Regions from separate parts of the Actinoplanes lobatus genome, predicted to be linked through region 1. Evidence: riboswitches for the same ligand, from Rfam matches in the RefSeq annotation. Region 1 holds a riboswitch; the other holds the start of a gene.

Region 1 (3,403 bases):
ACGAGCGGCGACAGCAGCTGCTCCAGCACGTACCCGTTCCGGCTGTTGAGCAGCCGCGCGAACTTCAGCAGATCGTGGCTGACCACGTCGAGCTCCACGCCGTCGCGGACACCGCCGTCCTGGAGCGTGTCCGGTCCTGTTCGCAAGCCGACCACCTCGTCCGGCGGCAGCACGTGCGCGCCCCGCAGGTCGAGATCCGAGTCGACCGACGCGAAACCGTAGAGGTGCGCCCCGCTCACGGTGGCGAAGAGCAGGGGATAGGGCAGGGAGGCGGCGGCCTCGCCGGCCCACGACGGGACATCGACGGTCACTGTCTACAGATTCCTTTCGCGTACGCCCACGAGCACTGAATCGATGCGGTCGCGGTCCGGCTTCTCCGGCAGCGCGGTGCCGGCCGCCGCAACGCTGAGGTCGGCCTGCAAGTGCTCGGCCCAGGCGGCCACGTCCGGCCACGGCACGTCGCCGTTACGCACGGCGAGCAGTTCGCCGCGCAGGTGGGTGACGTCGACCAGGACCTCCCCGGTACGCAGCACGTGCGCCCCGGCGAGAAGCAGGCGGATCATATGCATCGCCTGCTTGAAGTTGATCTCCCCCGTTCGGGCGTGCCGGGACGCCACCTTGGCGAGCTGGTCGCGCGCATAGGCGCCGTAGGTGTCGGCCACCCTGGTGGAGAGGAACGCCTTTCGCTCCGCGAGCAAGGCGTCGCCGTCGACGGTTCGGTCCGTGACGAGCGGCGACCACAGCACTTCGAGCACCGTCGGGTTACCCTGCGCCGCGAGCGTGCAGAACCGCTCGATCTCCCACGAGAACTGCTCCTCGGCCGGCCCGTCCAGATGGGTGGGCGGCTTGTCCAGGGACCAGAAGGCGCGGGTCGGCGCCACGAACACACCCCGCCGGTCGTGGTCGGAATCCGGCCGGTGAAGTCCATAGGCACGGGAGCCGACCACGACCGCGAGGGCCGTGTGCCGTTGCACGAACTCGATCATGAGCCCGGAGCGTACGTCTACAGGTCCAGCACCGTCGCGTCGATTTCGTCCAGCTCGCTCTGGTCGAAGCCGATCCTGCCCAGGGCGGCGATGTTGTTCTCCAGCTGCTCGACGCTGGACGCGCCGATGATCAGGCTGGTCATCCGCTCGTCGCGCAGCGCCCACGCCAGCGCCATCTGGGCCAGCGACTGCCCGCGCCGCTTCGCGATGTCGTCGAGCGTGTGCAGCCGCGCCAGGGTGTTCTTGTCCAGGGCGCTCTCGTTGAGGAACACGCTGGTGCGGATCCGCGAGTCCTCCGGGATGCCGGTCAGGTAACGGTCGGTGAGCAGACCCTGCTGGAGCGGGCTGAACGCGATGCACCCCGCCCCGGCCGCCTCGAGGGTGTCGAGCAGCCGGTCGTGCTCGATCCACCGGTTCAGGATCGAGTAGGACGGCTGGTGGATCAGCAGCGGCGTGCCCAGCTCACGGAGCAGGTCGGCGGCCAGGGCGGCCTGCTCGGACCGGTAGTTGGAGATGCCGACGTAGAGCGCTTTCCCGGAGCGCACGATGGCGTCCAGGGCGGTCATCGTCTCCTCGAGCGGGGTCTCCGGGTCGGGCCGGTGGTGGTAGAAGACGTCGACGTAGTCGAGGCCCATCCGCTTCAGCGACTGGTCCAGCGACGAGACCAGGTACTTGCGGGAGCCCCAGTCGCCGTACGGGCCGTCCCACATCGTGTAGCCGGCCTTCGACGAGATGACCAGCTCGTCGCGGTGGTGCTTGAGGTCGGTGTTGAGGATGGCGCCGAACTTGGTCTCCGCGCTGCCCGGCGGCGGCCCGTAGTTGTTGGCCAGGTCGAAGTGGGTGACCCCGAGGTCGAAGGCGCGGCGGACGATGGCGCGCTGACGGTCGATGGGGCGGGAGTCACCGAAGTTGTGCCAGAGGCCGAGGCTGATGGCGGGAAGCTTGAGGCCACTGCGACCAGCACGACGGTAGATCATCTCGCGGTAGCGGTCGGCGGCAGGGAAGTACGTCACATCGCACACCCTAGGACTCCCGGACCCACCCCCGTGCGCTGGTAGGTTGGGGGAGCACGCGGGAGAGACCCTTGGGCGCCGAAGAGGCAACTCCTCCCCGGAAACTTTCAGGCAAAAGGACCGCGTGGGCAGGCGACTCTGAAATGCCGCGGTGTGGGTATGACAGAGGGGGAGGTTGATCCTCGACCTTCTCACGTTCTGGAGTCGCCCATGACGTCCCCGTTCGTTTCCCGGCACATCGGCCCCGGCCCGGACGAGCAGTCCCACATGCTCAAGACGGTGGGGTACGGCTCGGTCGAGGAACTCATGGACGCCGCGATCCCCTCCTCCATCCGGTTCGACGGATCACTCGATCTGCCGGCCGGCATCTCCGAGGAGCAGGCGATCGCCGAGCTGCGCGGCATCGCGGGGCGCAACGTGGTGGCCACCCCGATGATCGGGCTCGGCTACTACGGCACGGTCACCCCGGCGGTGATCAAGCGGAACGTGCTGGAGAACCCGGCGTGGTACACGGCCTACACGCCGTACCAGCCGGAGATCAGCCAGGGCCGCCTGGAGGCGCTGCTCAACTTCCAGACCATGGTCACCGACCTGACCGGGATGGTCACGGCCAACGCGTCGATGCTCGACGAGGCCACGGCGGTCGCCGAGGCGATGACCCTCGCGCGCCGCGCCGCCAAGAACAAGAGCAACGTGTACGCGGTGGACGCCGACACGTTCCCGCAGACGCTGTCGGTGCTGCGGACCCGGGCCGAACCGCTCGGCATCGTCATCCACCTCGTGGACCTCGACGGCGGCGAGCAGCTGCCGGACGACTACTTCGGGCTGCACCTGCAATACCCGGGCGCCTCCGGCAAGATCCGGGACCACGCCGCCCTGGTCGAGGCCGCCCACGTCACGGGCGCCCTGGTCACGGTCGCCGCCGACCTGCTGGCGCTGACCCTGCTGCGCTCGCCCGGGGACATCGGCGCCGACATCGCGGCCGGCACCACGCAGCGCTTCGGCGTACCGCTGGGGTTCGGTGGCCCGCACGCCGGCTACCTGGCGGTGCGCAACGGCCTGGAGCGGTCGCTTCCCGGGCGTCTGGTCGGCGTCTCGAAGGACGCCGACGGCGACCAGGCCTACCGGCTCGCCCTGCAGACCCGTGAGCAGCACATCCGCCGGGAGAAGGCGACCAGCAACATCTGCACCGCGCAGGTGCTGCTCGCCGTCATGGCCAGCATGTACGCGGTCTACCACGGCCCGGCCGGGCTGCGCGCCATCGCGGCCCGCACTCACGGGCACGCCGCCCGCGTGGCCGCCGGCCTGCGCACCGTCGACGGCGTGACCGTGGTGTACGACCACTTCTTCGACACCGTGCTCGCCCGCGTCCCCGGCAAGGCCGAGGCCGTCCTGGACGCGGCC
Region 2 (3,403 bases), 260 kb from region 1:
AGTGGCCGGCCGTGCTTGTCGAGGACGAGCACGACCGGATGATGGGTTGGTGGGGTCTCACGGCCCCGGCCTCCGGACGGTTGCCCGCCCGGGTGACGCCACTGCCCCGCATGCGGGGCAGTGGTCTCCCCTCGCCCATGTCGCACACCAGGTACCGCGACAGGGTCGCGGTGTCCGTGTCCCGTTTCGTGCGCTCTCGTCGGCTTGTCTGCTGACACGGATTCCAGAGTCCGGCGCTGAGGAAGCACGCCGGAGTGGGTCGACTGTCTCATGTGCAACGTAGTCACCTCCTTCAAGGTGTCTCGGGCTGGTCAGCCGTCCCCTCCACACCGAACTCGCTGACGCGAGCTCGGTCCTTCAGGGCCGAGAAGCTGACGGTCGGCTCCTCAGCGGGTACGACGGTAGAAGGGCAGGGCGACGACCTCGGCGTCCACCCGGGTGCCGCGGATGTCGACGGCGAGTTTCGTTCCCGGTACGGCCAGAGCGGCCGCCACCTGGGCCATCGCCACCGGATGGCCGAGCGTGGGGGAGAGGGCGCCACTGGTCACCACACCCACATCCGTGCCCTCGTGCAGCACCCGGTAACCGGCCCGGGGCGCCCGGCGGCCCTCCGTCACCAGCCCGGCGAGCAGCGTCCCCGGACCCGCGGCGGCCACCGACCGCAACGCCGCGGCGCCCACGAAGTCCGTCTTGTCCAGGGCCACCACCCGGCCCAGCCCGGCATGGAACGGGGTCGAGCGCACCGACAGCTCGTGGCCGTACAGGGGCATCCCGGCCTCCAGGCGCAACGTGTCCCGGCAGGCCAGCCCACAAGGACGGGCACCACGCGCGGCCGCCCACTCCCAGATCGCCGGGGCGTCGCCGGCCGAGCAGTAGATCTCGAAACCGTCCTCGCCGGTGTAGCCGGTACGGGCCAGCAGCACCTCCCGGCCGTCCAGCCGGTCCGGGCGGATGCCGTAGTAGGGCAGGTCAGCGCCGGTGCCGAGCACGTCCAGCGACATCGGGCCCTGCACCGCGATCAGGACGCCGGGCTGTTCGTCGACGCGTACGTCGTACCCGTTGGCATGCTCGCCCAGCATGGCCCGCACCACCGCGGCGTTGGCGGCGTTCGCCACCACCAGGAACTCCCGCTCGGCCAGCCGGTAGACCACCAGATCGTCGAGAACCCCGCCGTTGGTGTGGCACAGCATCGTGTACTTGGCGCGACCCACCTTCACCGCCGACATCCGGCCGACCAGAGCCCAGTCCAGGAAGGCGGGATCGCCGGACACCCGGATCCGGCCCATGTGGCTCAGATCGAACAGGCCCGCGCCGTCCCGGACCGTGTGATGCTCGGCCAGATCACTGCCGTAGCGCAGCGGCATCGACCAGCCGGCGAAATCGGTGAAGGACGCGCCCAGGCGGGAATGGACGTCGAACAGCGCGGTGCGTCTCACGAAGGAGGCTCCTGTGGTAGCGGGTGGGCCTCCCTCGCTCTGTCATGGGGCCTGAGAGGTTCACCGCCGAGGCGGTTTGCACCGTGGGCGCGGACCGCTGGCGGCGGACCGACTTTCCAGAGTCGCCTGACCGGTCGCGGTACCTGAGCCTGAGAGATTCTGAGGGAGAAGTTGCTCCTTCGGCGCCCCGCCACCAGGGTGGGGACTCTCCCGCGACGGTTGCAGCGGCGAAGTTTTCGGTTGTCTCGCGAACCTATCCGGCCCCGAACACGACGGTCAACCCGGGGTCAGAGATCGGTGACGTGGCCGTGGTCGGCGAACGCCTCCACCGCCACCACCAGCCGGTCCAGGAAATACGCCAGGTCGTCGCCCACTCGTTCGGCGCCGACGTCGTTCGAGACAAAAACCCCATCGATGTACGCGAGACCCTGCAGCCGGAGGACGCGGCCGTCGGCGAGGGTGCGGACGTACTGGTCGCCGCCGCCGTTGCTGCCGAAGACGACGATCTCCGCGTCGTCGAGCCGGTCCGGCCGGTCGACGGGCGTCGGCGGGTAGAGGAAGTAGCCGTTGCCGATGTCCGGCAGGGAGATCGGGCCGACCTCGCGGAAGAGGGTGATCAGATCGTCCGGCATCCACGGCATGGTCCGGTCGAGGTCCGGCGCCGGTGGGCCGACCTGCTGCTCGTCGACCTCGTACGGGAAGGTCGCTCGGCTCGTCGCGTTCTTCAGCCGAGCCGCCCAGTCGCCATTCATCAGCGTTAACCTAGCGCGTGAGTTTTGATCTCTACGTGTGGCACGACCCTCCCAGCGGGCCGGGGCGCCGGACGGCTTGATCAACAAGCCCATGATCAGGCAAGATCCACGGCCGTGACAGCGACCCCCGCCATCCCGTCCTCCGCCTGCCCGCGATGCACGGAAGCCACCGTCACCATCGGTCTGCGCCAGCCGTGGTGCCCGGCCTGTGACTGGAACCTGGACCAGGAGACGCCGGTCCTGTTCGGCTGGCGATGGGTCGACCGCCGGTTGCACCGGGTGGCGAGCCGCCTGACCGAAGCACAGTTCGCCGGCATCGCCGACGGGCCGCTGTCGCCCCGGACGATGACGGTGGCCCGGGCGACCACCCTGACGGCGGCGGTCGTGCTGCTCCTCGGCGTGTTCGCCCTCGGGGCACTCGGCCTCTGGATGCTCTTCGCCGACTTCTTCGGGCTGCTCACGGTGCTTGGCGTCGTCCTGCTCGGCGTGGCCTACCTGCTGCGGCCGCGCCTGGGGCGGCTGTCCGCCCTGGCCGGCCAGGGCGTCATCGTGGAGCCCGGCCAGGCGCCGCACCTGTACGAACTGGTCGAACGCGTCGCCGTCGCGGTCGGGGCGCCGAAACCGCAGGTGCTGATGATCGGATCAGACCTGAACGCGTTCACCACCGCGGTCGGCGTACGCCGCACCCGGGTGCTCTGCCTCGGACTGCCGCTGTGGGCGACCCTCGAACCGCAGGAACGGGTGGCGCTGCTCGGCCACGAACTGGGTCACTTCGTGAACGGTGACATCCGGCGCGGCCCGCTGACACAGGTCGCCGAGTCGACCCTGGGCGAGATCGCCCGGCTCTTCGAGCCTGTCGCGGCGCCGAACAACGGCGGGTTCATCGAATACGTGGCCTCGATCCTCGCCTGGGTGTTCGGCAAGATCGTCTCCGGTGTGGCCCGGGCGCTGCAGTTGCTGCTCGTGTGGACGAGCCAGCGGGACTCGCAACGCGCGGAATACCTGGCCGACGAGATGGCCGCACGGGCAGGCGGCACGGACGCGGCGCTCGGCCTGGCGAACCACCTGGTGGCACTGGTGCCGATCGACACCGTGGTGCGCCGCGAAGCCCGCGCCGGCAACGGCATGGCGGCCTGGTACGACGCGACGCGCGCCGCGAGGGCGAACCTCCGGGAGAGTCTGCCGTTGCTGCGCCGGATCTCGTGCCACAGGGAG

The links. A riboswitch is a leader RNA that binds a small molecule or an ion and turns the genes downstream of it on or off. The one in region 1 is predicted to bind glycine.
Region 2: linked by a shared signal. The riboswitch ahead of gcvT (glycine cleavage system aminomethyltransferase GcvT) and the one ahead of gcvP (aminomethyl-transferring glycine dehydrogenase) in region 1 are both predicted to bind glycine.

What each region holds. Positions count from the first base shown of each region.
Region 1 is NZ_JACHNC010000001.1:7,785,371-7,788,773, reverse strand. Features, by position in the region: gene BJ964_RS35760 (nucleotidyltransferase domain-containing protein) at 1-311, opposite strand, end outside; gene BJ964_RS35755 (nucleotidyltransferase domain-containing protein) at 315-986, opposite strand; gene mgrA (L-glyceraldehyde 3-phosphate reductase) at 1,004-1,999, opposite strand; glycine riboswitch at 2,049-2,132, shown strand; gene gcvP (aminomethyl-transferring glycine dehydrogenase) at 2,210-3,403, shown strand, end outside.
Region 2 is NZ_JACHNC010000001.1:7,520,948-7,524,350, forward strand. Features, by position in the region: gene iscB (RNA-guided endonuclease IscB) at 1-32, opposite strand, end outside; gene gcvT (glycine cleavage system aminomethyltransferase GcvT) at 387-1,436, opposite strand; glycine riboswitch at 1,564-1,659, opposite strand; gene BJ964_RS34340 (hypothetical protein) at 1,724-2,188, opposite strand; gene BJ964_RS34345 (M48 family metallopeptidase) at 2,303-3,403, shown strand, end outside.